Regions from separate parts of the Clostridium sp. CS1-1 genome, predicted to be linked through region 3. Evidence: predicted binding sites of a transcription regulator. Region 3 holds the regulator's gene; each other region holds the start of a gene.
The links. Region 3 encodes HrcA, which represses chaperone genes, less so after heat shock. Its sites were predicted from a motif close to TGTTAGCACTCNNNNNNNNNGAGTGCTAACA; they were not measured.

Region 1 (11,193 bases), 410 kb from region 3:
TTTGAAGAGTTATCAGGATTTGCTCAGCAATATTTATTTTATTATGCAAGGGAAAATAATATAAATGTCGAATAAATATTGTTTGATTTTGCAGAATTTTGCTAAATTATTTTACCAATAAAAAGCTGTTACATTTAAAATAATAATCTGTTATAATGTATAAGAAAGTAATATGAGCAATAATTTAGAACTGTATTATAAAACTAATATAGTTCTAAGTTTTTTCTATGTATCGACAAAGTTAGTGTTATGTGAAAAAAATGTCTATCGATAGAATGTGATTAAGATGGAAATTGACGGTACTTGCTAATTTGATATTTAGTAGTACTTTAATATGAATTAATAGATTATTTAGTAACTGAAGGGAGAAACAAAATGATAACTTTTGAAACTCAATTAAAAAAACTTAAACATTTAGTGTTAAAAGAAGTGGCCACTTTGACTAAGGAAAATAGATTAAATAAAGAGGAATTAGAAAAGATTCCTTACAATATAATCGAAGGGGACAAGGCTGAGTATAGATGCTGTGTTTATAAGGAAAGAGCAATTGTGTATGAAAGAGCAGTTCTCGCATCAGGTTATTCTCCAAATAATGGTATAAATTCAAAGTTAACTGAAATTGAAGATAAAAATCAAATGGTGTTTATATTAGAAGCAGCTTGTGATAAATGTCCTATAGATAAATATACTGTAACAGAAGCTTGTAGGGGTTGTATAGAACATAAGTGTATGGAAGTATGTCCAGCAAATGCTGTAGCTAGAGTAGCTGGAAGAGCTTATATAAATCAAGAACTTTGTAAAGAGTGTGGAATGTGTAAGAAAGCATGCCCATATAATGCTGTTGCAGAGGTAATGAGACCTTGTAAGAGATCTTGTCCTACAGGGGCACTAGATATTAATCCTGAAAATAAGATAGCAGTAATAAACAATGAAGATTGTATAAATTGTGGAGCATGTATGGCGGGTTGCCCATTCGGAGCAGTATCAGATAGAAGCTATATCACTGAGGTTACTAGGACATTGGTAAATAATAAAAAAGTATATGCAGTGGTAGCTCCAGCAATAACTGGACAATTTGGACCAAAGGTAACAGTTGGACAAGTTAAAGATGCCTTTAAAAAATTAGGTTTTGAGGATATGGTTGAGGCAGCTTGTGGAGCAGATGCTGTAACTGTTCATGAAAGTGATGAATTTGTTGAGAGAATGGAGAGCGGAGATAAATATATGGCCAACTCATGATGTCCAGGATTTATGAATTATATAGAAAAGAAATTCCCAGATCAAGCGGAGAGAATTTCAGGTACAGTATCTCCAATGATTGCAGCAGGAAGAATGATTAAAAAATTTGATAAAGATGCATTAGTTGTTTTCGTAGGACCATGTACAGCTAAGAAAAGTGAAATTTTAAGACCTACATTACAAGATGCAATAGATTATGTTTTAACTTTTGAAGAAATATCAGCTATGATGGCAGCTTTTGAAATAGATCCTGAAAATTGTGAAGATATAGCTATAGATGATGCTTCTGTATTTGGAAGAGGTTTTGCTCAAGGCGGTGGGTTAACTGCAGCTATACAAAATTATGTAAGTGAAAAAGGTGTAGGAGTAGAATTTAATCCTGTTAAAGTTAGCGGCATGGACGAAATAAAGAAAGCTATGACAATGGCTAAATCAGGAAGACTTCAAGGAAACTTTATAGAAGGTATGATGTGTGAAGGTGGATGTATAGGAGGACCAGCTACAATGGTTTCTATTATGAAATCAAAGCCACAGCTTAATAAATTTAGCGGACAATCTCCTAAAAAGTCTGTGCTTTCAAATGATAACTTAAATAAATTTGAAGGTGTAAATTTAGAAAGATAATTTAAAAGCAGGCAGTCTTTAGATTAAATTCAATCTAAAGACTGCCTTTTTGTATAGTAGAATATTAGAGCGAGTAATCATCGGATAAATTTAGAGATTTTATATATAAAGTTAATTTACATGTTTACTTTAAGGGATTCAGTTGATACTATATTAAGAAATATAATTATCAAATGATTTGAGAGTTAAGGTGAAAATATGGGGAAAAAATTTGTAGAAGAATTTCGAAGTAAATTACATGAATACAAGGCACATTTGGTTCTTGGAATTACTTTCGTTATTTTAATTTTTATAGCTTATGAATACTATCACAAATATTTCTATATACTTAAGAGTCCGGGAAAAGTAAAACATATAATTATGTCTTATGGAGATTATAGTGTTTTGGCTTTTTTTATTCTTCAAATTCTTCAAGTAGTTGCATTTTTTATTCCAGGAGAAGTTATTCAAATTGCAGGTGGGTATATTTATGGAACTGCTTTGGGAAGCCTTCTATCCCTTTTAGGTATTACAACTGGAAGTATGGTTGTGTATAGTATATCCAAGTTTTATGGGAAACCTTTAATAAATAAAATAATATCCAAAAAAGACTTGAAGTTTTTTGAAAGAGTACTAAAAATGGGAAGTGTAAACTATGTGGTGTTTTTATTATACCTAATTCCGGGTATACCTAAAGATGTTTTAGCTTACATATGTGGAATATCTGACATAACCTTCAAAAATTTTATCATATATTCAACACTTGGAAGGATTCCAGGGATTGTTATGTCTGCATATTTTGGAGCAAAGATAGACACTAAAAATCATGGCGTACTTATTACCATTGCTATTCTTGCCATATTGTTATTTATTTTAGGAGTATTTAAGGGAGAAAAAATAATAAGAAGTATAGTTAGAGATACACCCACAAATGATGAAGAATAATATTGTGGATAATCGAGAATTGGCAAAGAAGATTGATTGTCAACTCTCGATTCTTAATTTAAGAACTCTGTTTATAAGTTTATCGAGTAAAACTTAACTTTTTAAATATAATCCTAAGTGATAAACTACTTAATACTATTAATGTTACAATAAGTATAGCACAGTGAAAAAAGAATTCTTGTGGCAGAATGTTAATAACAGGATCTATCTTAGGATCAAAAAGCCAATAGTCATTGTTAAAAAATAATTTGTGAAAGAATGTAAAAGACTTATCAAAATTTATGCTAAATACTATGCCAAGGAATAAGCATCCAAACAAAAGAAGATAAGAACACCAATTTAAAGGAGAAAAGTCTTTTTCCTTTTTCATATAGTATATTCCGTATATAATAAATAAAATGGACAAGTAGAACAAATAGTTAAGCTTCATAAATAAATTCCTAACTTCTTCAAAATGGATAATACCCTGTTTTGAGGATGGAAGTAAAGGAATTTTAAACTCCTTTGAGTTAGCGTTATTTACATAGTCTATTAGATAATCATAAGTAGATTTCATTTGCTCTCTATTTAAGGGTGTGTATTTTTCTATATTTAGGTTAGTTATGTCAAGATAATAAATAGATCTAAAGTTCAAAGTAATCTTAACGGAAAGCATAGTAATAAATATTGTCATAAAGATAGTTAATACAAATTTAATAGTGTTTTTCATCTTCAAGATCATTCCTTTTAAAAAATTTTAGAATAAAAAGTTTATTTTTATTGTATTTTATCCACATAAATAGATAATAATATAAAAGTGTGTTTTTGTGTAAAAAAGTACTAAATAAATATTATATTAGTGTAATTGTTAGAAATACGGAGAGAAATATACTTAGAGCACAATAAATTGAGTTATTTCAGTTTAAACAATACATTAAGTATGAAATCCGAATTTGATAATGTAAATATAATTCATTAATATAATAATTGTATTAGCACTCAAGAGTAATGAGTGCTAACAAGAAAAGTATAATAAATAAATTAAAATAAATATATTAAGTAATTTTAAGGAGGGGTTTAAATGAGAATTAGACCACTTGGAGACAGAGTAGTTATCAAAAGAATTGAAGCAGAGGAAACTACAAAGAGTGGAATTTTATTAGCAGGAACTGCTAAGGAGAAGCCACAAGAGGCTGAAGTTGTAGCAGTAGGACCAGGAGGAGTAATTGACGGTAAAGAAATCAAAATGGAAGTTAAGGTTTCAGACAAAGTTCTATTCTCCAAATATGCTGGAACAGAAGTGAAAATAGATGGTGAAGAATACACTATCTTAAAACAAGATGATATATTAGCAGTAGTTGAATAGTAAAATATCGTGTAATAACATAAGGATTTAGAGGAGGTTTTCTAATGGCAAAGAGTATTTTATTTAGCGAAGAAGCTAGAAGATCAATGCAGGCAGGTGTAGATAGACTTGCTAATACTGTTAAAGTTACACTAGGACCAAAGGGAAGAAACGTTGTATTAGATAAGAAATTTGGTTCACCACTTATAACAAATGATGGTGTTACAATAGCAAGAGAAATAGAATTAGAAGATCCATATGAAAATATGGGAGCTCAATTAGTTAAAGAAGTTGCAACAAAGACAAATGATGTAGCGGGAGATGGAACAACTACAGCTACATTACTTGCACAAGCAATTATAAGAGAAGGATTAAAAAATGTTACAGCTGGAGCTAATCCAATGCTTATAAGACAAGGTATAAAAATGGCTGTAGAAAAAGCAGTTGAAGAAATAAAAAAGAATTCAAGACCTGTTGAAGGAAAAGAAGATATAGCTAGAGTTGCTGCAAACTCAGCTGGTGACGAAGAAATTGGTAAGCTTATATCAGATGCTATGGAAAAGGTAGGTAACGAAGGTGTTATCACCGTTGAAGAATCAAAATCCATGGGAACTGAACTTGATGTTGTTGAAGGTATGCAATTTGATAGAGGATATGTAAGTGCATACATGGTAACAGATACAGAAAAGATGGAAGCTGTAATAGATGATGCCTATATCTTAATTACAGATAAGAAAATATCAAATATTCAAGATATATTACCAGTACTTGAGCAAATAGTTCAACAAGGTAGAAAGTTATTAATAATCGCTGAAGATATAGAAGGGGAAGCATTACCTACTTTAGTTCTTAACAAATTAAGAGGAACATTTACTTGTATAGGAGTAAAGGCTCCAGGATTTGGTGACAGAAGAAAAGAAATGCTTCAAGATATAGCTATACTTACTGGCGGTCAAGTAATTTCAGAAGAATTGGGAAGAGACTTAAAAGATACTACAATAGAAATGCTTGGAAGAGCAGATTCAGTTAAGGTTTCAAAAGAGAATACTACAATAGTAAATGGAAAAGGTAACAAGGACGAAATTCATGACAGAGTAGCTCAGATAAAGAGACAAATAGAAGATACTACATCTGAATTTGATAGAGAAAAACTACAAGAAAGACTTGCAAAGCTTGCAGGAGGAGTAGCTGTAGTTAAAGTTGGAGCTGCAACTGAAACTGAATTAAAAGAGAAAAAATTAAGAATAGAAGATGCTTTAGCAGCTACAAAAGCAGCTGTTGAAGAAGGTATAGTTGCTGGTGGTGGAACAGCTTACATTAACGTAATTCCACAAGTATCTGAGTTAACTTCTGACGTTATAGATATCAAAGTTGGTATTGATATAATCAGAAAGGCTTTAGAAGAACCAGTAAGACAAATAGCTACAAATGCTGGTGTTGAAGGTTCAGTAATAATTGATAAAGTTAGAAACAGTGAAGTTGGAGTAGGATATGATGCTTTACATGATAAATATGTAAACATGTTAAAAGTTGGTATCGTTGATCCAACTAAGGTTACAAGATCAGCACTTCAAAATGCTGCATCAGTAGCTGCAACATTCTTAACTACTGAAGCTGCAGTAGTTGATATTCCAGAAAAGAATGCTGCTCCAATGCCAGGGGCTCCAGGAATGGGTATGGACGGAATGTACTAAGATTGAAGCAAGATCTTAATTCAGATGGGGGTTCTTTTACCCCATCTGAATTTTAGAGCTGCGAATGCATGGCTTACTTGGCGTTGATCTCCCGCTTAAAGAAAAGCAGAGAACCCAAGTCTTTGATTTGGTGCAAATCGCTTTTACAGAGTGCGTGGGAGGTCTACGACAAGTTAGTCAGGTTAAATTAAAACGTCATGTGTTTTGCACATGGCGTTTTTAGCTTTGTAAAGAGCATAGAACAAAAGCCACTAGTAAAACAGCTCTTCGATGCTGTTAATTAATTTGTTTAGTTCTAAGACTTGCATATGTAGAAAATAATAAATTTTTTTAAACTCGCTAACGCTCAGACAATAAAAAAATTTATTATTTTCTATATATGCTTCGTCAAGAACTAATACAAATTAATTAAATGCATTTTCAGAACTATTTTACTAGTGGCTTTTGTTGACACTTATGATACCATGGTTAAAAGTATTTATAATTTTATTGATACATTATTTTTATGACTATACTCAATATTTCAATTTAATATTACAGTAATTGTAAATTTATATTGAATTAATAATATATGGATGATAAAATAAATTTAGTATATTATAAATAGTAGTTTAAGGGAAACAAAGAAGTACATGCTTTATTTGGGCATCTTGCATGTATGGAGTAAGTGATGCAACCGACCCCTATATTCGTAATAGTTTTATGGATATAGGGTTTTATTTTAATGTAAAATGGTAATTTTTACAATTAGTTTTAAGGACATGCCTGTTTATATATTATTAAGAATATAATAATATAATAAACTTAATTACTAACTTTTAGTGATTCCATTGTTGGGAGAGTAAAGTAACATGCTTTATGATTAATAGTGTTTATTGTTGGTATGTAAACATAGTGCAAAGTTTCCAATAAGTAATAGCTAATGAATAAAAAATATTTTACGATAATTATTTTAGTAACTGCTTAATTAGGAAATAGAGATTTTAGCAGTAAAATCTTTATTACATAAATAATAAATAAGTTCTTATTGAAAGGAAGGGGTTTTATTGAAAATGAAACAAGCTGTAAAAAAAGGTTTCACATTGGTAGAATTATTAGTAGTTATAGCAATAATAGCAATACTAGCAGCAGTGGTAGCACCAAATGCCTTTAAGGCAATTGAAAAGAGTAAGGTATCAGCAGCAGAGTCTGATTTTAGGGCAGTTAAGACAGCAGCATTAAGTTTTTATTCAGATACTGGTAGTTGGCCAGGTAATAGTGCCGCTGTAAGTGGATTCGTAACCGATCCAACAGGGTTCCCAGGTTGGAATGGCCCATATATGGAGAAGTGGAAGAGTACAGATCCTTGGGGAGGAGACTATAATTTTGTTAGTGGTGCTGATGGAACCTCTACGTATGGATTAACTAGTAGTACAAAATCATTAAAGTTAGAAAATGTGAATAGTGCAGCTGTACTAAAATTAGAAGCTGATTTAGACGGTGGAAGCTCAACTAATACTACAGGTATTGTAAGATCATCAGGAACTACAGTATATTTAGTCATTTCTGAACAATAGTATTAAAACTAAATCTTAGTTTTTTAACATTCGTTTAACTTAGTTCAAGTTGTGTTAAGTTAATGTTGGTTTATAAGTAAGCAGTAAGAGGGGAATTATGAAATTTAGTATGTATAATAAAAAAGGATTTACTTTAGTAGAATTGTTAGTGGTGATTGCTATAATAGCTATACTAGCGGCGGTGGTAGCGCCTAATGCCTTTAAGGCTATTGAAAAATCAAAGATATCCAGAGCTAAGTCAGATGCTAAAGCTCTTAGATCTGCAGCGTTAGCTTACTATTCAGATATGGGGTTCTTTCCACCTGATGTAAATAGAGGGATTGATCCAGGGTTTATGACTAAGGATGGTGCATTAGCTAATTCAGGTTTGAGCACAAATCAGAAAGACGCCATCACGAATAACTGGAATGGTCCATATCTTGATAAATGGCCAGATAAGACCCCTTGGGGAGGTAAATATGACTGGAATCTATGGCAAAGTAATCAAAATAGAAATGGAAAGACGGTTAGCTCTGGTGTATATATAGGCATAACAGCCTTGAGCGCCAATGACACTGCTTCAAAAGTTCCTACAGAAGCAGAAAAAGCTTTAATAGCCGAGGGGACTGATGAAGATGGGCAACAAAATGGCGAGGTATTATTGCTTTTGGTAAGAGGTAGTGATTACGGATTCTAAGTTTGCAAGTAAAGGTAAGGCGGCTATAAAGCTAACATACGAAAAAGTTTAATTCTAAAGTACTTAAAGTATATTAGTTGAAAGTTAGTGCATTAATTTTAATGCACTAATTTTTGAATATGTAAATAAATCTAAGCTAAGTAACTGGGATAATTTAAATTGGGGGGCAATTATGTTAAATAAGATTAAAATAAAAAAAGGATTTACATTGGTGGAATTGTTAGTAGTAATAGCAATAATAGCAATACTAGCAGCGGTAGTCGCACCAAATGCTTTTAAAGCAATTGAAAAAAGTAAAGTTAGCAGGCTGGTTGGAGACTGTAAGGCAGTGGAAGCAGCAACATTGCATTACTATGGAGATACAGGTGAATGGCCTCGTATAATTAATATTGGGCAAACAAATAAGGAGTGCTACTTAACAAGTCCAAGTGATAACAGCATAACAGGGGTTAATGGATGGAATGGTCCTTATTTAGAAAAATGGCCTACAAATCCTTTCAATTCCGGAGCTGAAGAGAGTCAATATAATTATCAATTAGATTATAGAAAAGTTAGTGGTAAAAATAACTTAGTGTTAGAAATATCATTAAATGGAGTAAGTAACTCAGATGAAGTTGCTGATATGTTAGATAAAACTATAGATAACTCTGATGGTGCAGCAAAGGGTAAAATTCAATGGGCAAGTACCAGTTGGGTTACATGGACTATGGTGGAGAATGCTGAAAATGTAAAAGATAAAAATGGTGGAAGTGTTACTGCGCATTAATATAATCTAATTAGTTGAAAGCAAGTTAACTATATAGTCATTTAGAGTTTGAATGATTATATAGTTAATTTTATAGAAAAGAGGTCATAGTTATATGCTTAAAAATAGAAATAAAAGTAAAAAGGGATTTACATTAATAGAAGTTGTAATAGCTATGCTTTTAATCAGTATCACTGTACTTATTTTTTCTAATGTATCCTATGTTGGTATAAAATCATCTAAGACCAGTGAACAAAAGTTGAACTCTTTAATAATAGCACAAAATGAATTAGAGAAAATTAAAGCAAATAAGAGCGTACTAAATAACTTCATGGAACTACAGGAGTTTCTTACTAAAAGTGAAGGATACACCTACTCTAATGATATATTTTATAAAAGCTTAAAGAAAACAGATGAAAAATATGCTGGAGAAGTTTCGGAAGGAATAAATTATGATTTAACACTAACTTTAAATGAAAAAGCTCAGGATCTTATAGATATAAAAATTGAGGTTAAGCCTCAAGATAATAACTCATTTAAATTAGGTACAACTTTATATTTCGGAAAATAACAAAAACTTATTAGTTATAGGGGATTATGCCTATGTATAATATAAAAAAGATAAAAAAAGGAAGTGCTCTTTTTATAGCAATGCTTGCAGGGTTGATTTTAATATCACTAAGTGGAATATTATTGACTTCAGTGAATAATGAAATGAGAACCAGAAGAGCATCAGAAGAAAGACAATCTGCGAAATACCTTGCGGAAGCAGGGATAGAACATGCAGTGTACTTGTATAATAAAAAAATTAAAGAGATGAATGATCAAGATAAATACGAAGAAATAAATAGCTTTAATAGTGAAGAAGTAGATAGTAATTTATTAGGTATAAGAGATATAGGAAATTATGTTTTTAGTTATCAATTAGATAATACATCACAGGAAAAAAAGGGAGTTATAAAATCTGCTGGTACTACTATGAAAGGTACCAAATATGGACTAAAAGCAATTATTAATATAGAAACTGGAGAAATTGAAAGTTGGCAGGAGGATAAATGAGAGCATATAAAAAAGGGTTTACTTTAGTAGAATTAATGATATCTGTAACTATACTTGGAGTTATTATTGCCATAACCTATGATGTTATTAATTCCTCTAATTTATTTTTTAGCAAACAAAACAGTAATATAAAAAACAATGAAGATATTAGGGTAATAAATACATGGTTAAATAAGGATCTCCAATCTTCTAGTAATTTTATTGATAATAGTCAAAGTGATGATGCTAAAGCTGGAAAGGTACCTATTTATGAAATTGGCGACGTAAAGTATTATAAAATATATACAGGAAAAATAAATGATGACAACTTATATAGAATAGAGCGACATTCCAGTAAAGATGGAAAAATAGTTTTGGTAGAGAATGTATCTGAAGAAGGATTTATCATAAAACTTGACCAATCTAATAATTTTTATGAAGTAACATTAACATTAGAAGATAAGTTTAATAGTAATAAAAAAAATAACTTTATAGTCAGCACTATGGAAGATGTAGTTATAACTCCACCAGAAATACCAGGTGATAATGGCGGAAATGAAGGAGAATTAGGTAATCCATTTATCGATAAGAATGGTAATGAGATATTTGATGGTGAAGACTATAGAATTACTTTTGATAGCAATAATGTATATAATACGTACAGTGATGAAAAGTACACAAATTCAGGTTGGAAACTAGTATTTGAAAAAGATTTTTCAGGATCTTATGCTATTATAGCGCAAGGAGGAATTGTCTTAAAAAATGATGTTGATATATCTCCTAAGCCAGGAAATGGTGATTTATATATTAATGCTCCTAATATAACTTTTAGAGCTGGAAGTTCTTTTAGCGTAAATGGTAATTCAAGTATAAGTGTTTTAAAACAATTTCCAGAATGGATTAAAGTTGCTGCAGAAACAAAAATGGCAGTTAATTTTGTTATGTATAATCCTACCTTAAATCTGAAAGGGAATAATAGCTCTATAAACATTAATGGAGCTGCAGTTCATATGACTCCAATATATCCACCTAATCCATTTCCACCTGCTGATAATGATAATACAGAAAATAAAAATAGAATAGTAAAAATAGAATCTAATACTGGAAATGTAAATATAGAAGCAGCATCATTATCTATTAATTATGGTGTATTTGATTTGAAAAATAGAAAAAATTCTAATGTTAACTTAAAAGTAGGAACAGCTGATATCAGCACAGTAGTAGTGAAAGGTCGTGGCGGAGTTTTTCAAAATGGTCAAAGAGTAAAGTAAGTATTTATTAATTATGTGATGTAGAAATATAATATGCAAACTATTGGTTCTAGAAAGGAGTATACTATGGCTAAGGTTAGAAAAAGATTAGGAGAAATTCTA
Region 2 (11,193 bases), 2.2 Mb from region 3:
CTCATCCCATTGAGTATTGTTGTAAGAACGCATTTCAATAATAGTTTGTTGTATAATCTTCATAATATCCTTTATATCTTCATTAACTGCTTTTCTAATCATCGTAATACCCCCTAAATTTTTTTTGTTTCTTTCCAATCATTCTCAACATTTTCTCTCATTTTTTTAACTAATCCATGTACTAGTTCCTTTTCTTCTTCGGTAAAATTATTAAAACAGACCTGAATATTTCTGTTTTCTTCTTCAATAATAAATGTGTATACTTCTAATGCTTTTTCCTTTGGATAAAGTCTCCACATTCTTTTATCAATATTATCCCTTTTTTTATCTATATAGCCTGCCTCAATAAGTTTCTGTATAGCCTTTGTTGTTGTGGTTTTATCTACTTTTAAAAGATATGATAAATCGATCTGATTTACTCCAGGATTTTCACATATCCTGGTTAAAAATGTAAACTGACCCTTCTGTAAATTTATTTCTTTAAATTTCAGATCACTTATAGTATGGATACAACGTGATAAAGTTCCTATTTCTCTTAAAATCTGACTATCTAAAGCTTTAATAAGTCCTCACCTCCAACAAATATAGTTGAATTTTCAACTATATATTTCATAGTAGCATATACTAGTTGAAAATTCAACCATTACACTATTATTTTTTCATTTAAAAGATACTTAAAAGTTCAATACGAAACCCACTAAGTACCATGACCTAGTGGGTTTCGTATTGAACTTTTATTTTTCAAGTATATCTTTAAGCTCCAACAAATTAGAAATTTCATAAGTAGGTTTTAGTTCAGTTTTATTTATAATTTTATTAGGGTTAAACCAGCATGTATCTATGCCGAAATTTATTCCCCCTTGTATATCAGAGGTTAAACTATCCCCTACTATCAATACTTTACTCTTGTCAGTATGTTTTATATTGTTTAAAGCGTGTTCGAATATTTTAGGATCTGGCTTTGATATTTCAACCTCCTCTGATACTACTATATCTGCAAAATATTTTGCTATAATAGATTTTCTTATTCTCTTATCCTGAACATCCTTAAGACCATTAGTAACTATTGTAAGTTTATAATCTTTATGCAGACTTTCTACTAGTTCTATACTATCATCATATAAAAATGATGCATTAGCTAAATGCTTCACATATGATTTTGCAAATTCAATCTCATCAAATCCTACATTTAAGCTATCTGATAATCTTTTGAATCTTTCTACCTTTAATTTTTTTTGAGTAATAAGCCCTTTCTCAAATTCTTTCCATATAGCTGTATTTATATCATGGTATATTTTTAAATGATGATTTTCATCATATTCTATATCAAATTCAAGCATAGTATTCTTAAAAGCATCTCTCTCAGATTTTTTAAAATCAAATAAAGTCTCATCTGCATCAAATATTATAATTTCGTATTTCATAATAATTCCTCCTAATATAGTTGATTTTTCTAATTATAACATACAAGCAAGGCCATGTTATACCCACTATCATTTTGTTTTAAAGAATATCCTATCAAGTATTATACAATTTATAAGAGGTAAATTTTTGTACATATATTAATTCCTCATATAATTTACAATACTTTATATATAAATTATAATATTTATATAAATTTTCATATGACATATGTCAGGTTAAGGAGGACTTATGAGAAGAATCTCGAACAATGACCTTTTAAACCATTATATTGCTAATCATAATATAGAAAACATTTTGGATAAAGATATATTAAGGCATGCACAACTTCACTTTTACGAGAATGGCGAATACATATTAGAAGCAGAGACTAATCTTGAATACTACTATTTGCTTGTAGATGGAAAAATCAAAATTTCTTATCTTTTTGAAAACGGTAAATCAATGCTTTTAAAGTTTTATAAGGATTTTAATACTATAGGTGATTTAGAGCTTTTAAAAAACATCCCTATACTTTGTAACATTGATGCAATAGAGGATACATATTTGATAGCAATACCTTCAGATATACTTAGAACAAAATATTTTGATAACCTAAAATTTTTACACCATTTAGTAGACTCTTTAAGTGAAAAACTTTATGCAACCATTAATAATAGCTCATACAACTTTGTATATCCACTCATAAATAGGCTGTCTAGCTATTTAGTTGAGCATATAACAGATAAAAACTATATAATTTTAAATTCATCATTTATAGAAATTTCCCAATTCTTAGGAACAACCTATCGGCACTTAAATAGAACCTTTAAGGAACTTGAATCAGAATCAATTATAAAATGTGAGAATAAGACAATATATATCTTAGATGAGAATAGGCTTCGAAAACTATCTAAAAACTTATATATAAAATCCCTCTAATACTAGAGCACTGTAGAAAACTTGAAATTAAATGGCTGGTATTTTTTACTGTTTAAGTATGCTAAAATATCTATTAACAGGAGGTAAACAATATGAAATTATTTAATAATATATTTTCTCCAAAACCTAAGTCAATTTATAAATTCATTGAAGAAGGCAACATAAATGAAATAAGGGATTATTTGCATGGAACTAAGAATTTAAACTCTGACTTTAAACCTGAAAGCATGCTCTATTATGCTATTGATAATTGCCAGAATAATTACTCTGAAATAATTGAGTTTCTAATAAGTAATGGTGCTAATGTTAACAGTCATCATGGTAAATTCTTAGAAACTCCTCTTCATAGACTTTGTGCAAGGGTAAAACCTCGGATAGATGTAATAACTATGATATTGGAAAAAGGAGCGGACGTTAACGCAATCAACATATCTGGTAAGACTCCTATATTCCACTGTAGCTTTAATTATTCTGTTGAGCTTCTTAATCTTCTTGTAAAATACGGAGCTGATATAAATATAAGGGATAAATACAAAAACACTCTGCTTCACGATGACTATATCAACTGTTTTGATGAAAATTTTGAAGAGTTTTTAAAAGTTCTTCTAAGTCTAGGCTTTAACATAAATTCAACAAACGCTTCTGGATTAACTCCTTTGGATTTTTGTGAAAATGAAAAAATTAAGGGTATTTTTAAAAAATACGGCGGAAATAAAGCACCCCTGTCACCAGGCAGCATTTAAAGACAGGAAAAATAAGTAGAAATCATTTAATATAGAGCTAGAGAGGAGTTGCTTTATGGATTGGCTTAATGCAATGAACAATGCAGTAGAATACATGGAGGCTAACATTACTGAAAAACTTGATATTGAGAAGGTGGCGAAAATTGCCTTATCATCCACGTTTCACTTTCAGCGTATGTATCATATGATAACTGGTGTTACAATTGCTGAATATATACGCAGAAGAAGGCTTACACTCGCTGCACAGGATATTATATCTGGTGAAAAGATCATTAATGTAGCCTATAAATATGGCTATGAAACGCCCGAAGCATTTACAAAAGCTTTTAGGAAAATGCATGGAATGAGCCCGACCGCTGCCCGCGAGCCAGGAGCAAATCTCAAGGCATACCCCAAGCTCTCCTTTCACATTTCAATAAAAGGAGATAAGGATATGAATTATAAGATTGTTGAAAAAAGAAGCTTTACAGTAATAGGTAAGCAAACTAGAATAACTATGGCAAACGAAGAAAACTTTCACCAGGTACCTAAGTTTTGGGACGACTGCATGAAGAATGGTTCATACGAGTGGCTTTCCTCAAAGGCTGGCAAACTAGGTGTCTTAGGCGTAAGTAAGGATTTTGACAAATTTACAAAAGATGAATTTAATTATATGATAGCAGTTGAGGGAATTAAAGACACCCTTCCAAAAGGATATATTTCGGCAACTATACCAGCAGCAACCTGGGCTGTATTTGAATCAGTCGGACCACTGCCTGAAACATTACATGGTCTTCTTCGAAGAATATTCACAGAGTGGTTCCCATCTACAGGATATCAGCATGATTGTGCACCAGAGCTTGAAGTTTTCCCTGTGGGGGATATGTCCTCGTCAGATTACAAATGTGAGATTTGGATCCCTATTAAGAAGTAAAATGAATGAAAAATTCCTACAATAACTAGAAACCCCATTCTACATTGGATTAATTCCATTGCAGAATGGGGTTTCTAGTTATTGTAAAGTAATGGCTAATAGTTTTTCACAATTTCCTACGTAAAGGTTCAATTAATAATAATTAATAATCTAAATTGGATAGTAAATAACCATACTTAGTGAGCAAATTGAATCGCCAATATTTTTATAAGCGTGAATACTGTCTGCCCTAAACCGTATAGAATTGCCCGTTGTTACAGTAAAATCTTCACCATTTATACTTACAACAAGCTTACCAGAAAATACAGTGATGAATTCCTGTGTGCCTTGCTGGTGAGCCTCTGTAGATAGATAACCTTCAGTCTCAATCTCGAGAGAATACATTTCAAACCGCCTTTCACTGTCAAATGGGAATACGGGAAATATTCTAATCCTGCCGTTATCCTCCACAAGTGGCTGCACCTCAGACTTATCTACGATTTCAAAGTCAGATTCCGGCATACTCATAAGTTCGGTACATGATATTTTAAGCCCATTTGCAATCTTCCATACCGTTGACACAGTGGGGTTTACTTCACACCGTTCAATCTGTCCGAGCATACTTTTGCTTACACTTGTAAGCTTTGAGACATTGTCAAGACTAAGCTTCTTTTCCTCACGAAATCTTTTTAAGTTTTCAGCAATAATAGCATTAAGTTTATCCAAAATTTACCTCCATTCTATTGACAGTATACTGTACAAATGGTATTATTATACTGCACAACACAATATATTGTTCTTTTTGTGTATTATACCATACAATAATTAGGAGGTAAATGTCTATGCCGAATTTTCCAGCATTTTTATCCTATGTCCTTGTTTCAAATCTTTCACCTGGACCAAATAGTATTATATCAATGTCAAATGCCGGCCGATACGGATTTAAGAAGAGCATTATGTTTAATGTAGGCATATTCTTTGGAGTCTTCATTATAACTGCTCTGTGTAGCGCTTTCAGCATGGCCCTTTACAACTTTATTCCATCATTCAAACCAATTATGTCCTGCATTGGAGCTGCTTATATGTTATGGCTTGCATGGAAAACCTACAACAGCAAATCTCTTAGCGAGGACAAACCTCAAAAACGTACAAATACATTTTTATTCGGTCTACTTTTACAGTTCATCAATCCAAATGTTATTCTTTATGGCATTACAACTGTTTCAACATTTATAGTACCATACTACAAATCTATGCTCATGCTTACAGTATTTTCTGTAATTCTTGCTTCTATTGGATTTGTAGCAACCTGCTGCTGGTCATTGTTTGGCTCTGTATTTCAAAAATTTCTTACAAAAAATGATAAAGCCGTTAATGTTGTTATGTCTCTATTGCTTGTCTATTGTGCAGTTTCATTATTCCTTTAATTAGCATCTATTTTTTAGTATATTCCTAAGTTCCATTAAATCGGAAATCTCATATCCTATTCTATTTACAATTACTATATTCTCAAGGTATTTCACTATAAAATGGTGCATTTTCCTTTCCCTTAAAATAAATATATACTATAAATTACTCAGTAGGTATTTACAATAATTAAAAGCCACTTCCAAGATTAACTTTACTTGAAAGTGGCTTTTAATTATTTCATTATTTTACAGATATTATTTGTAAATTCTACAGGATCATTTATTGTTAGCCCTTCGATAAGCAGTGCTTGATTATATAATATATCTGTGTAAAGCTTTAGCTTATCCTTATCATTTTCGTAAGCTTCCTTCAATGACTTAAACACATCATGATTTACATTTATCTCTAAAACCTTATCTGCTTTTATGTTTTGATTATTAGGCATAGAGCTTAATATTTTCTCCATTTCAATTGTAACTTCACCCTCGTTTGATAAACATACTGGATGATTCTTTAGCCTTTTTGAAGCTCTAACATCTTTAACTTTATCTGATAAGATGTTTTTCATATTTTCAAACAGTTCCTTACTCTCATTATTCTGTTCATTAGATGAATTTTCATTTTCATCATTTTCTATACCTAAATCACCGCTTGATACATTTTTGAATTCCTTACCTTTATAATTCATTATCATTCTTATAGCAAACTCATCAACATCATCAGTAAAGTATAAAATTTCATATCCTTTATCTAGTACTAGTTCTGTCTGTGGCAGTTTCTCGATTCTTTCTTTTGATTCCCCTGCTGCATAGTAGATGTATTTTTGTTCTTCAGGCATTCTTGAAACATATTCATCTATAGTAACCATCTTCTTCTCTTTTGATGAATAAAACATTAGTAAGTCTTGTAGAACTTCTTTATTGCTTCCGAAGTCGCTATACACACCAAACTTTAATTGTCTTCCAAAAGACTCATAGAACTCTTCATACTTTTCTCTTTCATTTTTTAATAAGTTTTCTAATTCACTTTTTATTTTGTTCTTTATGTTTTTAGCAATAAGCTTTAATTGCCTATCATGTTGTAATATTTCTCTAGATATATTAAGAGATAAATCTTCTGAATCTACTATACCCTTTACGAAGCTAAAATAATCAGGTAATAAATCTGCACACTTATTCATAATTAAAACACCGTTTGAATATAACTCTAAGCCTTTTTCGTACTCTTTTGTATAGAAATCAAATGGAGTTTTTTCTGGAATAAATAAAATTGCATTATAACTTACAGCTCCATCAACACTAAAGTGAATATGTTTTATTGGTTTATCAAACCCATAGTGTTTCTCAGAATAGAAGTTTTCATAATCTTCCTTTGTAAGCTCGTTTTTATTCTTTCTCCATATAGGAACCATGCTGTTTACAACTTGTTCCTCTGTGTAGTCTTCGTATTCACTTTCGCTGCCCTCTTTTAGTCTATTTCTAGTTATATCCATTTTTATTGGGTATCTGATAAAATCAGAGTATTTTTTAACAATAGATTTTAGTCTATACTCTTGTAAGTATTCATCAAAATTTTCTTCTTCTGTATTTTCTTTTATCTTTAATATAATATCTGTACCAAAGGAGTCTTTTTTACATGGTTCAATGGTATAGCCCTCTACCCCTTTAGATTCCCACTTGTAAGCTTCGTCACTTCCAAAGGCTCTACTTATAACAGTAACAGTATCAGCTACCATAAATGCAGAGTAGAAACCTACGCCAAACTGACCAATTATATCATATCCATCTTTTAATTCATTTTCTTTCTTGAATTTCAAAGATCCACTTTTCGCTATAACTCCAAGATGCTCATCAAGTTCCTCTCTCGTCATTCCTATACCAGTATCAGAAATTTTGAGCATTCTGCTTTCCTTATCAGGTATTACTCTAATATAGTAATTATCTTTATCAAAGCTCAAAGAATCGTCTGTTAATGCCTTGTAATAAATTTTATCAATTGCATCACTAGCATTAGAAATTATCTCTCTTAAAAAAATCTCCCTATGAGTGTAAATTGAATTAATCATTAAATCTAGCAGTCTTTTAGACTCTGCTTTAAACTGTTTTGTTTCCATGACAATTTCCCCTTTCGTAAAAAACTACGCATGCATATTATTTTATATTTTAATACTTATTAGCACTCTCGGCCGCCGAGTGCTAGCTCTTAACTTTTATATAACATAATTTTAATTTCATGTCAAGGTACCGTTCAGCTGGCAAGTGGCAAGTCAATATATTTTATTATGAGAATTTAGTCAATAAATTCACTCTTCTCACCCGTATAATATAAAACCAATTGATGCAACGCTCTTGTGCAAGCTATATAAATAAGCCTTTTATCAAAATCACTTGTATAGTTTTCTTTAGACACATTATACATAAGCACCACATCAAACTCCAAGCCCTTCGCCAGATAGGAAGGTATAACCAGCACCGAATTTTTATTTTCATAGCTATTATCATCTAAAATCTTTATATCAATAGTACTACTTAGTCTATCTTTTATACACTTTGCCTCTTTTTCACTCTTGCATATTATGGCTATAGACTTATAGCCCATCCCATAAAATTTAGCTATATCTTCGCATATTGATTTATTGAGTTCATCTAAATCATTATTGTATTTAACCTCAGGAGCTGCCTCATGTCTTTCAAAGGATACAAGTTCCTGTTTATTACTAAGCAGTCTTTGATTAAATGCATTAATTTCAAAGGAGGACCTGTAGCTTTTATTTAAGGTAAGCTTTACCGACTTTGTTTTATTTAGTATATCCTCTACATGGTCGTATAAACTCTTATCGCCCTGTTTTTCAAGAGTTTGGTTAAAATCACCTAGCACAGTATATCTTGCTGCTTTAAATAAAATTTTAAAAATATGATAATGCATAGGATAATAATCTTGTGCCTCATCTATTACTACTTGTTTGATTTCGCCAAATTTTTCATTGCCGCCTAACCTAAGCTTAGTATATAAAAGTGCAGCAGCATCCTCATGGGATATAACTCCCATACTAAGATTTTTATTTGTTTCAAATATAATTCTATCAATATTATGTGGCATATCTATACCTTTAGATAACCTTGAAAATAAATTCTTATCTTTAAATAGCATTTTATATAAGTCCAAATGATTTACTTCCGTAAAGCTGTGTATATACCCCATAAGCCTATTAGCTTCCTTGATAGCTATAAGTCTGCTGAAGGATTTTATCTCTAGTATATGGTTTTCAGTTGTTTGCTCCACAATCTTTTCAATCAATTGGAGCCTTTCCTTCCTTAATGGATGAACCTTGTTTAATATCATACCCTCTATTCTTTTTAGCCTTTTAGCTATAGGCATATTAATCTTGTTATTGAGAAATGTACTTTTTAACTCTTGTGCCTTTTCAATTATTTTCCCATTATAATATACATCTTTAAAAGGAACCAATTTTCTCTCATAGTATTTGAGTAGCCTATCAAGTATTTCTACAAATTCATTAGATCCCTTGAATTTTATACTCTCGAGGCTTAAATCAATTTCATCACTATCTTGAAGCCGAATGAGGCATTCCATTTGGTCTTGCCTTTTTTCTCCTTGAATAAAATCATCGAAGGTCAACTGCTTTACATTTTCCTCGCCAAGCTCAGGAAGTACATCAGAAATATACTTGCTAAATATGGAGTTTGGAGAAATTATTATGATATTATTTACACTTAGTTTTGAGTTCAAGCCTTCATAAAGCAAAAAGGCTATTCTATGAAGTGCAATAGATGTCTTCCCACTTCCAGCAACACCCTGAACGATTAATAGATCATTTTCAGTGTCTCTTATGATAATATCTTGCTCCTTTTGAATAGTTTCAACTATACTTTTCATCTTAGCGGAAGAGTTTCTACCTAAAACCTCCTGCAGTATTTCATCATTTATTCTTATGCTGCTGTCAAAAAAATATTTAAGTTTTGAGTCTTCAATTTTGTATTGTCTTTTTAGTAAAACATCACCATAAATCATCCCTACTGTAGATTTATAACTTCCTTTTCCCAGTTCATTTCTATAGAATATGCTGGATATAGGAGCTCTCCAATCATACACATATATATCATCAGTTCTTTCATCCATCAAATTATACAATCCAACATAAATCTTTTCTACGTCACCAATCCCCCCTTCTACAAAATCAAATCTTCCAAAATAAGGAGACTTAAACATCCTTTTATACCTATCAATTCGTTTTTCTGTACTTGTATAAGTTCTTGTTTCTATATTAGCTTCATTTAAATACTGATTCATTTCTGGTATTCCATCAAAATCCTCCGAAGAATGTGCACTTTCTTCCCACATTTCTCTTCTTGAAGCTATAACCTTACGAAGTTTAGAATTTAGAGACTCTTCCTCTTTTTTAAGTTCATTTTTAATAATAGATTGAGTTTTTTCAAGATTCATCAATTCTTCTTTCTGACTTTCTTTAAAATTAGACATTCTATCACTCTCCTATATTTTATAAAATCTCTTGACATCATCACCAACTTTATGCTATCATTACAATGTAAATTTGATTTATAATGATAGAATGGTTATTTTTGTGCGCAATTTTTAATTATACTCTTAATATTTAACTTTGTAAAGTCTAAAACAAAAGCTGTGGTTTAAAATCACAGCTTTTTTATACTACTCGCTTGGTAAATTGCCCTTATTTCTCAATAAATTTAGTGAGGCTATTTCAGAATGTATAGATATATATTCTGGAATAGCCTCTTTTCTATAATATAATTAAAACTCCAACTTTATTTTTCAAAAACACTACATTAAAACTTTTCGTACACTATATTCATTTTAGATATTCGCTTCCCATTCATAGCCCTTCTTATAAGCTTGGTGAAATATTTAATAGCTCAGACACTTTAACAAACGTATAGTCCGCCGACTTCAAATATTGTATTATTTCAGGAAGTGCTGTTATCGTGTTAGATAGATTTTCTCTTTTTCCACTAGCACAATGCTGGAGAACTATTCCTCCTGGTCTTGTTTCCTTCTTCACAATATAAGTTATCATCTTTGGAGGAGTACCCAACCAGTCAAGTGAATCGACAGACCAATCAATAACTTTATATCCCATATCGCCAATTTTTTGTAAAACTTTCTTATCAGCAGCCCCATAAGGAGGTCGTACTATAGACGGACGATACCCCAGTAAGCTAAATAGTGTATCTTCTGTTTTTTTAATCTCATATATAATTTGATCAGGTCCCAGTCTACCCAAATCAGCATGGTCCCAAGAATGATTTCCAATAGCGTGACCTTCTTTTGCTATCCTCTTTATAATTTCTTTATTAGCTTCTGCTCTATTACCTACTATAAAAAAGGTTGCTTTTATATTATTTTTCTTTAAAATATCTAAAATTTGAGGAGTAAAAACTGTATCAGGACCATCATCAAAAGTTAGCGCTACTTCTTTTTTAGTATTAGTGCCTTCATAATACACGATATTTCCAAGCTTCGGACTATGGTCTGGCCTTCTATTTTTATATTCTGGACCATTATTAAGTTGAGGTAATGGTTTATTTTTTAGTAATTGAACTGTATTTGAAAAGCTCGCTTGTTTTCTCATACTATAAATACCTGAAACTACAACAAAACACACTAAAACTGTTATTAGCGATCTTGTAAACCCATGTTTATGAATCATTTTCACAATCTCCTTTGCATAGCTAATTCTTAAAATTCTATTAATATTATGTGTTTGTTTCAATCTTATTATTTTCACAAAGGCATAGTTCTAGCTTT
Region 3 (11,193 bases):
AGTATAATTGAAAATGAAGTTGAAAAACTTTGTTGTTATGTTTATGACAGAGATATAACTAAAGAAGATATTAAAAGCTTGTTTTTAAAAAGTAATGATGATGATATATTTGATTTGGTAAACCCAATAGCTAACAAAAAATTAAAAGAAGCTCTAGAAGTTTTAAATGAACTAATTTATAAAGGTGAAAAAATACCATATATTCTAAATATGATAGAAAGACAGTTCAATCAATTATTTAGAGTGAAGTTATGCTTAGAGAATAAAAAAACAAAACAAGATATTATGAAAGAATTAAAAATTAGATCTGATTATGCATGTGATATGATTATAGGTCAGAGTAAAAAATTCACATTAAAACAGCTAAAGAGAGCAATAGAACTTTGTTTAATTGCAGAACGTAAAATGAAGAGTTCTACTGTTGATGAGAAGACGGAGATGGAATTATTAATAATAAATACTATTTCAGGATAGTAAAATAAATAACCGGTTTATAAAAAACCGGTTTATTTATTAAGCAGTTAAGCTGTTTAACTTTGCAGCTAATCTTGACTTAGTTCTAGCTGATTTGTTTTTATGTAGTACCCCTTTTGATGCAGCCATATCTAATGCTTTAACAGCAGCTACAAAAGTAGTTTTAGCTTCTTCAGCGTTACCACCTTCAACAGCAACTAAAAACTTTTTAACAGTAGTCTTTAATGCTGACTTTATCATTCTGTTTCTAAGAGTTTTAGTTTCTGTAACTTTTATTCTTTTCTTTGCAGATTTAATATTTGCCATAGTTTCACCCCCTTATATTTTTATAGGGTCTCAACAGCTTTGGGGAAATTCGCTAGTGAGTCTCGTTTATTCAACAGATGTTATTATAGCATTAAAATACGCCATCATCAAGTGTTTTTTTGCGTTAAGAGTAAAGAAATAGATTATTGTGTAGATTTAGATTTATAAAGCTTGAATATGTAGAATAAAGTAGGAAAACCTAATAACAAATATTTATGGTCTATAAAAGATATTTTAATTTGAAGGGAGCTTAATTATGTTTAGTGTAAGAACAGATTTAGCTGTTGAAGCTAAGGAGATATACCAAAAGCAAAATAGTGATATACCTGGAGTTGAGGCTGAAGAGAAAAATGAAGGTGATATAAAAACTACAATAGTTAGAGTTCTAAATGATGTTGGTGCAAGGTCAATGGGGAAACCAAAGGGTACATATGTAACCATAGATATGCCGAAATTTACTCATTATGATGCAGATACTATGGATGAAGTAAGCGAGGCACTAGGAAAAACTTTATCTGAAATGATTAATCTTGAGGACAGCATGACAGCATTAGTAGTAGGGTTAGGAAACTGGAATATAACTCCAGATGCTTTAGGTCCTAAGGTTGTTTCAAAACTAATGGTAACAAGACACTTAAAACAACTTATACCAGATCAAATTGATGAAGGTATAAGACCAGTATGTGCTATAGCTCCAGGAGTACTAGGACTAACAGGAATGGAAACTGGTGAAATTATTAAGGGTGTCGTAGATAAGGTTAAACCCAATTTAATAGTATGTATAGATGCGCTTGCTTCAAGAAGGATGGAGAGAGTAAATACTACAATTCAAATTGGTAACACAGGTATTTCACCAGGTTCTGGAGTTGGAAACAAAAGAATGGAAATTAGTGAAAAAACCTTAGGGATACCAGTTATAGCAATAGGAGTACCAACAGTTGTTGATGCGGCGACTATGGCTAATGATACAATAGACATGGTATTAGATCAAATGATAAGTCAATCTACAAAAGGTGCAGAATTTTATAATATGTTAAAATCTATCGATAAAAATGAAAAGCAAAGAATGATTCAAGATATTTTAAATCCTTATGTAGGAAACCTCATGGTAACACCAAAAGAAGTGGATGTAGTTATAGATTCAATATCAAAGGTAATAGCCAATGGAATAAACATAGCTCTTCAACCAGCTTTAGATTTAGATGATATAAACAGGTTTCTTAGTTAAAATGGTAATATGTTAAACTTCCTACTCATATAAATTAACATAGCAAAACTATGTCTATATTTACATGAGAGGGGGGGAAACTGCTTTGAATGGATTCATAGCGGTGACATGATTGAATTACAAAAGGATAAACACAAAAAATGATTTTAGACTAAAGGCCTTTGTTTTAATGTTGACTGTACTTTTAGTCATTATTTTACCCTGTGTGGTGCGAGCAAATAACTATAGCAGTAATATTAAAAGGAATATGTTTTATGTTCAGGTTTTGAATTACACAATGCCTGTAGTAAAAGCTACATCCTTTAATGAAGATGATATGGCGGAGAATCGTTTTTCAATTGGGCAAACCGCATTAGAGATGATTGGATTAAACTTAAAGAATCCTATATCTGTTTTAAGTAGGGAGATAGCTTTCGTAGGAAGGGATAATCAGAACTTGAAAGAAAACACTAATGTAGACTTTAATCATTTTAAGCTTGATGATAAGCAAGTATCAAAAGACACTGAAACACCAGCACCAAGCAATAATGATACTCTTAATTTAGAGAATAAATCGGTGACAGTATATGATCCGAAACTTAAAAAGGCTCTAGATACTAGCAAGCCAGAAGTTTTAATATATCATACTCATACTACTGAAGGATATAAACCTGGCAATCCTATAAATTCTGATAATACTCAAAACGTTGTAGCTGTTGGTGAAGCATTAGTGAATGAACTTCAATCTAATTACGGCATTTCAGCAATAGATGATAAAACAGTACATGATGCGGAAGCCTATACTCAAAGTTATGCTAGATCAGCAGTGACAGTAGATAAGAACTTAAAGAAGTATAAAGATTTCAAGCTTATAATAGATCTGCATAGGGATTCTGTTGAGGATAAGAGGGCTATCACAACAAAAATGAATGGCGAGAATGTAGCTAAAATTTCACTGGTTATGGCAAAAAAAAATCCTCATTTTGATAAAAATATGGCACTTGCAAATAAAATTATACAGACCTCTGATAAGTTGTTTCCAGGGTTCTGTAGAGGGGTAATATATTATAACTATGGTACCAGATATTTTAATCAAGACAAGAGCAATAATGCAATTTTGGTTGAAGTTGGAGCAGATATAAATACTATTGATGAAACAAAAGCTTCGGCAAAATATCTTGCTAGGTTAATTGCGGAGGCGTTAAATAGGTAATAAAGTATTCTTTAATAGCCCTTTAGTTTTTTTAAACTAAAGGGCTATGTTTTTATTTATTTGATGCTAAAAACTCTGTTTATCAAAATCTACCTCGATTGAAGTTTATTTATGATACTAGATGCAACTAGATCTACTAATACAACTAATACATAAAATTATTGTAGATGTGAATAAAAATATTTTAAATGTACATCCTTTAGTAATAGGAAATAATGACAATTGAGTTTGTTAAAATCATTCTTGATTTTCAATTTTTGATTATTACTGGGGGTGTTTTTCCTATGAAGAAGAAAGGAATAGCATTAGTTATAATAATGAGCTTTTTTATAGTAATATGTGGATTTATAGCTGTAAGCAGTAACTTACCGAGTTTTATAAAGAATAGGTCTTCTCTTAAGATAAATTATACTTTTGTCCCACTTGATTTTAGAGTGGAACTGGGTGAGTACTCATTATATGTAAACAGAAAAGTAGCTATAAACATAAGAAATAATTCTGTTAAATTGTTTAATAATGTGGAAAGTAGGTTATACGATAATACCTCTAATTTTTTAAATAAAACTTCAAATGTATTTAAAAATATAGAAAGTAAGGTCGGAGATGTTATACAAAACAAAATTAGATAAAGCCTAGGGATTTTTATAATATACTTTTCACTGTAGTACTCTTGTGTTATAATTTACTATGACTATTTATAATATTTAGGGTAAAGGAAAGATTTGCAGTAACTTGCAAATTTTTTAAGTTGTGAACTAATAATGGAGGTTAAGAGATTATGCAGAGCGAAAGACAAAAGTACATAAGAAATTTTTCAATTGTTGCTCATATAGATCACGGTAAGTCAACACTTGCAGATAGATTGATTCAAAAGACAGGTACCCTTACTGAAAGAGAAATGGATGAACAGGTACTTGATAATATGGAACTTGAAAAGGAAAGAGGGATAACTATCAAGTCACAGGCAGTAAGACTTGTCTATAAAAGACCAAATGGTGAAGAGTATATTTTAAATCTTATAGATACTCCAGGACACGTGGACTTTAACTATGAAGTTTCTAGAAGTTTGGCTGCTTGTGAGGGTGCCATATTAGTAGTAGATGCTACTCAGGGCATACAAGCTCAAACTTTAGCTAACTGTTACTTAGCGTTAGACCATGACCTAGAGGTTGTTCCAGTGATAAATAAAATTGATTTGCCAAGTGCAAGACCAGAGGAAGTAAAGCAAGAGATAGAGGACATAATAGGTATTGAAGCTCATGATGCGCCGCTAGTTTCAGCAAAAACAGGGATTAATATAGAAGATGTATTAGAGGCTATAGTAGAAAAAGTTCCTGCGCCAACTGGCGATGAAGAAGCTCCTTTAAAAGCACTTATTTTTGATTCTTATTACGATAACTATAAAGGTGTAGTATCTCATATTAGAGTTAAAGAAGGTACTATAAAACCAGGAACTGAAATAAAGCTAATGGTTACAGGTAAAGTTTATGAAGTTACAGAAACGGGGATATTTGTACCAACATATCTTCCAGTGACAGAATTAAAAGCAGGAGATGTTGGGTATTTTACTGCTTCAATAAAGAATGTTAGAGATGCACGAGTTGGTGATACGGTAACAGAATCCAAAAGACCAGCAAAAGAGGCTCTATTAGGATATAGACCTGCAGTTCCTATGGTATACAGTGGTATTTATCCAGTAGATGGAGCAAAATATGGTGAGTTGAAGGATGCTTTAGAAAAACTTCAGATAAATGATGCTGCATTATCCTTTGAACCAGAAACTTCTATAGCATTAGGATTTGGATTTAGATGTGGATTTTTAGGTCTCTTGCATATGGATGTAATCCAGGAGAGAATAGAAAGAGAATTCAATTTGGATATTATAACTACGGCACCTTCTGTTATATACAAGATAGGAAAAACTGATGGTACAGTTATAGAACTTACTAATCCAACCAATCTTCCAGAAACTACGGAAATAAAATACATGGAGGAGCCTATAGTAAAAGCATCTATAATCACTCCATCTGACTATGTTGGGCCAGTTATGGACTTGGCGCAAAATAGACGTGGTGTATTTAAGGATATGCAATATATAGATACAACAAGGGTAACTTTAAACTATGAAATTCCATTAAATGAAATAATTTATGACTTTTTTGATGTATTAAAGTCTAGATCTAAAGGATATGCGTCTTTAGATTATGAATTATCAGGATATAGAGCAGCTGAACTAGTTAAATTAGATATAATGCTAAACGGTGATGTGGTAGACGCCTTATCAATGATAGTTCCGCAGGAAAGAGCTTACGCTAAAGGAAGAGGTATAGCAGAAAAGCTAAAGGAAATTATTCCAAGACAAATGTTTGAAATACCTATTCAAGCAGCAGTTGGTGCAAAAGTTATAGCTAGAGAAACGGTTAAAGCTATGAGAAAAGACGTATTAGCAAAATGCTACGGTGGAGATATATCAAGAAAGAGAAAACTTTTAGAGAAGCAAAAAGAAGGAAAGAAGAGAATGCGTCAGGTTGGAAGTGTAGAAGTTCCACAAGAAGCATTTATGGCAGTTCTAAAGACAGAGGAGTAAAGGTTTCAACGTAAGAAGTTACCTCAGAGCAAGGATTTTAATTTCTAATATATTCTGTATATTAGAAATTAAAAAATTAAGTTTGGTTTGTAGAACAAAAGGAAGGATGTATTTATGCAATTAAGAGAAGATATAATCAAAATTTCTAAAGAATTTGCGTTATACATTCATATTCCATTCTGTAAGCAAAAGTGTTTGTACTGTGATTTTCCATCCTTCTGTGGAAAAGAGGATTCTATGCTAGAATATTCGAAAGTACTAGCAAAGGATATAGAGGAAAGTGCTTTTGGAAGAAAGATAAAGACTATATTCATAGGTGGGGGAACTCCCACCTATTTATCTTTAGAGGCATGGAATAACATTAAGGGTGCAATTGATAAATTGGATAAATCTAAGGATTTAGAGTTCACAGTAGAAGCAAATCCAGGTACCTTTACAGGAGAAAAACTTTTGTTTTTAAAGAATATGGGTGTTAACAGATTGAGTATAGGGCTACAAGCGTGGCAGAATTCTGCTTTAAAAAAGCTTGGTAGAATACACTCAGTTGAGGAATTTGTTGAAAGTTACAAAATGGCAAGAAGCATTGGATTTAATAATATAAATGTTGATTTAATGTTTGGACTTCCTAATCAAAGTTTAGAGGATTGGAAGCAGACTTTAGAAAATATAGTTAAGTTAAATCCAGAGCATATTTCCTGCTATAGTCTTATAATTGAAGAGGGTACACCTTTTTATAAAATGTATAATAATGATGAATTAGAACTTCCAGAAGAAGAATTAGAGAGAAAAATGTACAGCCTTGCTGTAAGTTTATTAGAAAGAAAAGGTTACAATAGATACGAAATATCCAACTTTGCAAAGAGTGGAAAAGAATGCAAGCATAATTTAGTATATTGGAATTTAGAAGAATATATTGGTTGTGGAGTAGGGTCACACTCGTATATGGATGGTTTTAGGTATAGAAAAACTGAAAATATAGAAGAATATATTAGGGAAATAAGGGAAGGAAATAATTTAAGACTTGATATTCATAAAAATTCTATAGAAGATGATATGGAAGAGTTTATGTTTATGGGACTTAGGAAAACTGAGGGAATATCTATTGATGAATTTAATAAAAAGTTTAACAAAGATATTTATTCTATATATGGAGAGACTATACAGAAATATATATGCAACAATATGTTGATTGAAAATAAAAATAAAATATCTTTAAGTTATAGAGGAATAGAGCTATCTAACAGCATAATGTGTGACTTTCTATTGAGGTAGCACATCAGGTTAGTTAGATATCGTGAGAAATTTAAAGAAATCCAAACAATTAGTATTTTAAAGCCATGAAAATTATTTTTAATAGTCAAAAAAGATAGTGCAGTCTATATTGACAAATAAAATGATGAGTGATATTTTTTAATCATAGTGATTAGCACTCAACATGAGTGAGTGCTAATAAAGAGGTGATATTATGGAAATGGATGAAAGAAAAATAAGAATACTTCAGGCAATAATAAATGATTATATAATCACAGCTGAGCCTGTTGGATCCAGAACCATAGCTAAAAAATATGAACTGGGAATAAGTTCAGCTACAATAAGAAATGAAATGGCAGACCTCGAGGAAATGGGATATTTAGAACAACTTCATAGTTCATCAGGGAGAAAACCTTCAAATAAGGGGTATAGGTTATATGTTGATAAATTAATGCAAATACCAATGATTACTCCGGAAGAACAATATCTAATAAAAACTCAAATATTAGATACAGCTTTGTATGAAGTTGACAGAATAATAAAGCAAGCAACGTCTCTTTTATCTGAACTTACTAATTTAACTTGTATAGTTAAGACACCATCTGTGAGTAAAAGTTATATTAAGCATATACAGCTTGTAAATATTGATCTTAATAATGTTTTATTAGTTATAATTACTGATAGTGGCATAATTAAAAATAATGTTATAAGAGTAGGAAACAACGTAAGTTCAGATACATTAGCTAAGTTAAATAATATACTAAATGCTAGATTAAGAAATTTAAATTGTGAACAGATAAATCTTGAGGTTATTAATAACTTAAGAATAGACTTGCAGGGGTATGATGATATATTTAATGCTATTATTCCAGTTTTGCATGAAAGCTTAAATGATGGCAATGTTACAGAAATTTATACTGAGGGAACTACAAACATATTTAATTATCCTGAGTATAAAGATATCGAGAAGGCAAGAGAGTTTTTAGCTCTGTTAAGCAATAAAGACAAAGTATTTGACTTACTTAACAATAATTCAAATGTATCTGTAAAGATAGGGAATGAAAACTTCGTAGAAGGAGCTGCTGATTGTAGTGTTGTCTCTGCAATATATAGTCTTAATAATAGACCAATTGGAGAGATTGGAGTAATCGGACCTACTAGAATGCCTTATTCAAAGGTTATTTCGTTATTAACTAATGTGGTTAGAGAACTTAATTTCATCCTGACACATGGTTACTTTGACGACAAATAAGCTTTAATTAATAATATAACAGCAATATAAAAATACTAGATGGGAGGAAGCGTCTAAATGTTCAACAGCCGTGATAAGAAAGTAGAAGAGCAGAAAGATGTTAAAAAAGGTGCTTGTGAGGAGGAAGTAGATAATACTAGCTCAGCAGAAGCAAGTGAAGATTCAGAACAAGCTGAGGAAACAATGGAGACTAATGATGAGGATAGCTCAGAATTATTAGAAACTTTAGTTCAAGCAATAAAAGAAGAAAACAAAAAGTTAGAAGAAGAAAATAATAAAATTCAAAATGAACTTGAGACATTAAAGGATAGACTTGCAAGAACAGTGGCAGAGTATGATAACTTTAGAAAAAGAACAGCTAAGGAAAAAGAAGGTATTTATACAGATGCCTGTGAGGATGTATTAAAAGAAATGCTTCCGGTACTAGATAACCTTGAAAGAGCGATGTCAGTGGATGGAAACGTGGATGACTTAAAGAAGGGTATAGAAATGACAGTAAAGCAGTTTAACAATGCTTTAGAAAAACTAAATGTTCAAGAAATTTCAACTGACAATGAGTTTGATCCTCATCTCCACAATGCAGTTATGCATATAGATGATGAACAATATGGTAATAATCAAATAGTTGAAGTATTCCAAAAGGGATACAAAAAAGGAGATAAGGTTTTAAGATATAGTATGGTTAAGGTTGCAAATTAGTAAATAAGGTAATTTAAAATTATTAATAGTTTATAATAAAGATTTATTTTGATATAACAGATTTTAACTATTTGTTATTAAGATAGACTTTTAAGTTCTGAATTGTTAAGAAATATAGCGACAACGCTAAAATATAGTATTTTAATTGAGTAAATTTAGGAGGTAATTATAATGGCAAAGGTAATAGGTATTGACTTAGGAACAACTAACTCTTGTGTAGCAGTAATGGAAGGTGGAGACCCAGTTGTTATTCCAAACGCTGAAGGAGCAAGAACAACTCCATCAGTAGTATCCTTCCAAGCTAATGGTGAAAGACTAGTAGGACAGGTGGCAAAAAGACAATCGATCACAAATCCAGATAAAACAATAATTTCTATAAAGAGACATATGGGAACAAACCATAAGACAACTATAGACGGAAAAGATTATACTCCACAAGAAATATCAGCTATGGTACTTCAAAAGATTAAAGCAGATGCAGAAGCATATCTTGGAGAAACTGTAACTCAAGCGGTTATAACAGTTCCAGCTTATTTTAATGATAGTGAAAGACAGGCAACAAAAGATGCTGGAAAAATTGCAGGACTTGAAGTGTTAAGAATAATAAACGAGCCAACAGCTGCATCACTTGCTTACGGTCTTGATAAGATGGATACTAATCAAAAAATATTTGTTTATGACCTAGGTGGTGGTACTTTCGACGTATCAATACTAGAACTTGGTGATGGAGTATTTGAGGTTAAATCTACTAACGGAGATACAAAACTTGGTGGAGATGACTTTGACCAAAAGGTTATGGATCATATAGCTGAAACATTTAAAGCTGAATATGGAATTGATTTAAGAAATGATAAGATGGCACTTCAAAGATTAAAAGAAGCAGCTGAAAAAGCAAAAATTGAGTTATCATCATCAACTCAAACTAATATAAATCTTCCATTTATTACAGCTGATGCAACAGGTCCAAAACATATAGATATGAACTTAACTAGAGCTAAGTTTAATGAGTTAACTCATGATTTAGTTCAAAGAACAATTGAGCCAATGAGAAAGGCATTAAATGATGCTGGACTTTCAATTAATCAAATAGATAAGGTTGTACTTGTTGGTGGTTCTACAAGAATACCTGCAGTACAAGATGCGGTTAAAGAATTTACAGGAAAAGATCCTTCAAAGGGAGTTAACCCAGATGAGTGTGTTGCAGTAGGAGCAGCCATTCAAGCAGGAGTTTTAACAGGAGATGTTAAGGATGTATTACTTCTTGATGTTACTCCATTAACACTTGGTATTGAAACATACGGCGGAGTTGCAACAGCATTAATCCAAAGAAATACAACAATACCAACTAGAAAGAGTCAGGTGTTCTCAACTGCAGCAGACGGTCAGACATCTGTTGAAATTCACGTTGTACAGGGTGAAAGACCAATGGCTGGAGACAATAAGACACTTGGAAGATTTACACTTTCAGGTATAGCACCAGCTCCAAGAGGAATTCCTCAAATAGAAGTTACTTTTGATTTAGATGCTAACGGTATAGTTAACGTATCAGCTAAGGATAAAGGAACTGGAAAAGAAGCGAATATAACAATTACTGCTTCAACTAACTTGTCAGATGAAGAAATCGATAAGGCAGTAAAGGAAGCTGAGAAGTTTGCCGAAGAAGATAAAAAGAGAAAAGAATCTATAGAAGTTAAGAATAATGCTGATCAAGTTGTTTATCAAACTGAAAAGACATTAAAAGATCTTGGAGATAAAGTGTCAGCAGAAGATAAAGCGGCAGTAGAAGAAAAGATTAAGGCTGTTAACGCTGTTAAAGATGGAGATGATCTTGAAGCTATTAAGAAAGCAACAGAAGATTTAACTCAAACATTCTATGGAATTTCATCAAAAATATATCAAGCAGCTAATCCAGAAGGAGCAGCAGGTGCAGGTTTTGACCCAAATAATATGGGGGGAGCCAATGCAGGAGCTAAACAAGATGACAATGTAGTTGATGCTGACTACAAGGTTGAAGATGATAAATAATTTGTAAAATAATTATTCACTATTGGTGTATTCGTAGTGTATAATATATACTTGTGATAATTAAGGGATGGGTTTTACTCTTCCCTTAATTCAAGTAATAGAAAAATATTACTGAATATTTATAGACATTTGAAATGAAGTTAAACATGAATCAGATAGGATTTTAACTCCACCTGATT

Region 1: a site for HrcA is predicted at 3,757-3,787, ahead of groES (co-chaperone GroES). Genes of this name have one in related genera too.
Region 2: a site for HrcA is predicted at 7,559-7,589, ahead of htpG (molecular chaperone HtpG). Genes of this name have one in related genera too.

What each region holds. Positions count from the first base shown of each region.
Region 1 is NZ_CM148680.1:4,571,900-4,583,092, reverse strand. Features, by position in the region: gene AC0N0V_RS21740 (DNA-3-methyladenine glycosylase family protein) at 1-75, shown strand, start outside; partial or broken gene AC0N0V_RS21735 (4Fe-4S dicluster domain-containing protein) at 376-1,863, shown strand; gene AC0N0V_RS21730 (TVP38/TMEM64 family protein) at 2,062-2,787, shown strand; gene AC0N0V_RS21725 (TIGR01906 family membrane protein) at 2,867-3,496, opposite strand; gene groES (co-chaperone GroES) at 3,848-4,132, shown strand; gene groL (chaperonin GroEL) at 4,177-5,805, shown strand; cyclic di-GMP riboswitch class II at 6,413-6,496, shown strand; gene AC0N0V_RS21710 (type II secretion system protein GspG) at 6,858-7,361, shown strand; gene AC0N0V_RS21705 (prepilin-type N-terminal cleavage/methylation domain-containing protein) at 7,459-8,037, shown strand; gene AC0N0V_RS21700 (prepilin-type N-terminal cleavage/methylation domain-containing protein) at 8,210-8,803, shown strand; gene AC0N0V_RS21695 (type IV pilus modification PilV family protein) at 8,898-9,353, shown strand; gene AC0N0V_RS21690 (pilus assembly PilX N-terminal domain-containing protein) at 9,386-9,841, shown strand; gene AC0N0V_RS21685 (prepilin-type N-terminal cleavage/methylation domain-containing protein) at 9,838-11,091, shown strand; gene AC0N0V_RS21680 (GspE/PulE family protein) at 11,158-11,193, shown strand, end outside.
Region 2 is NZ_CM148680.1:1,916,550-1,927,742, reverse strand. Features, by position in the region: gene AC0N0V_RS08980 (GNAT family N-acetyltransferase) at 1-102, opposite strand, end outside; gene AC0N0V_RS08975 (MarR family winged helix-turn-helix transcriptional regulator) at 114-476, opposite strand; gene AC0N0V_RS08970 (YjjG family noncanonical pyrimidine nucleotidase) at 735-1,424, opposite strand; gene AC0N0V_RS08965 (Crp/Fnr family transcriptional regulator) at 1,654-2,343, shown strand; gene AC0N0V_RS08960 (ankyrin repeat domain-containing protein) at 2,436-3,086, shown strand; gene AC0N0V_RS08955 (AraC family transcriptional regulator) at 3,142-3,999, shown strand; gene AC0N0V_RS08950 (helix-turn-helix domain-containing protein) at 4,150-4,704, opposite strand; gene AC0N0V_RS08945 (LysE family transporter) at 4,821-5,405, shown strand; gene htpG (molecular chaperone HtpG) at 5,621-7,501, opposite strand; gene AC0N0V_RS08935 (HelD family protein) at 7,678-9,888, opposite strand; gene AC0N0V_RS08930 (polysaccharide deacetylase family protein) at 10,274-11,095, opposite strand.
Region 3 is NZ_CM148680.1:4,157,338-4,168,530, reverse strand. Features, by position in the region: gene holA (DNA polymerase III subunit delta) at 1-474, shown strand, start outside; gene rpsT (30S ribosomal protein S20) at 514-780, opposite strand; gene gpr (GPR endopeptidase) at 1,037-2,008, shown strand; gene AC0N0V_RS19565 (stage II sporulation protein P) at 2,121-3,200, shown strand; gene AC0N0V_RS19560 (hypothetical protein) at 3,485-3,829, shown strand; gene lepA (translation elongation factor 4) at 3,979-5,787, shown strand; gene hemW (radical SAM family heme chaperone HemW) at 5,902-7,059, shown strand; gene hrcA (heat-inducible transcriptional repressor HrcA) at 7,253-8,290, shown strand; gene grpE (nucleotide exchange factor GrpE) at 8,348-8,989, shown strand; gene dnaK (molecular chaperone DnaK) at 9,161-11,014, shown strand.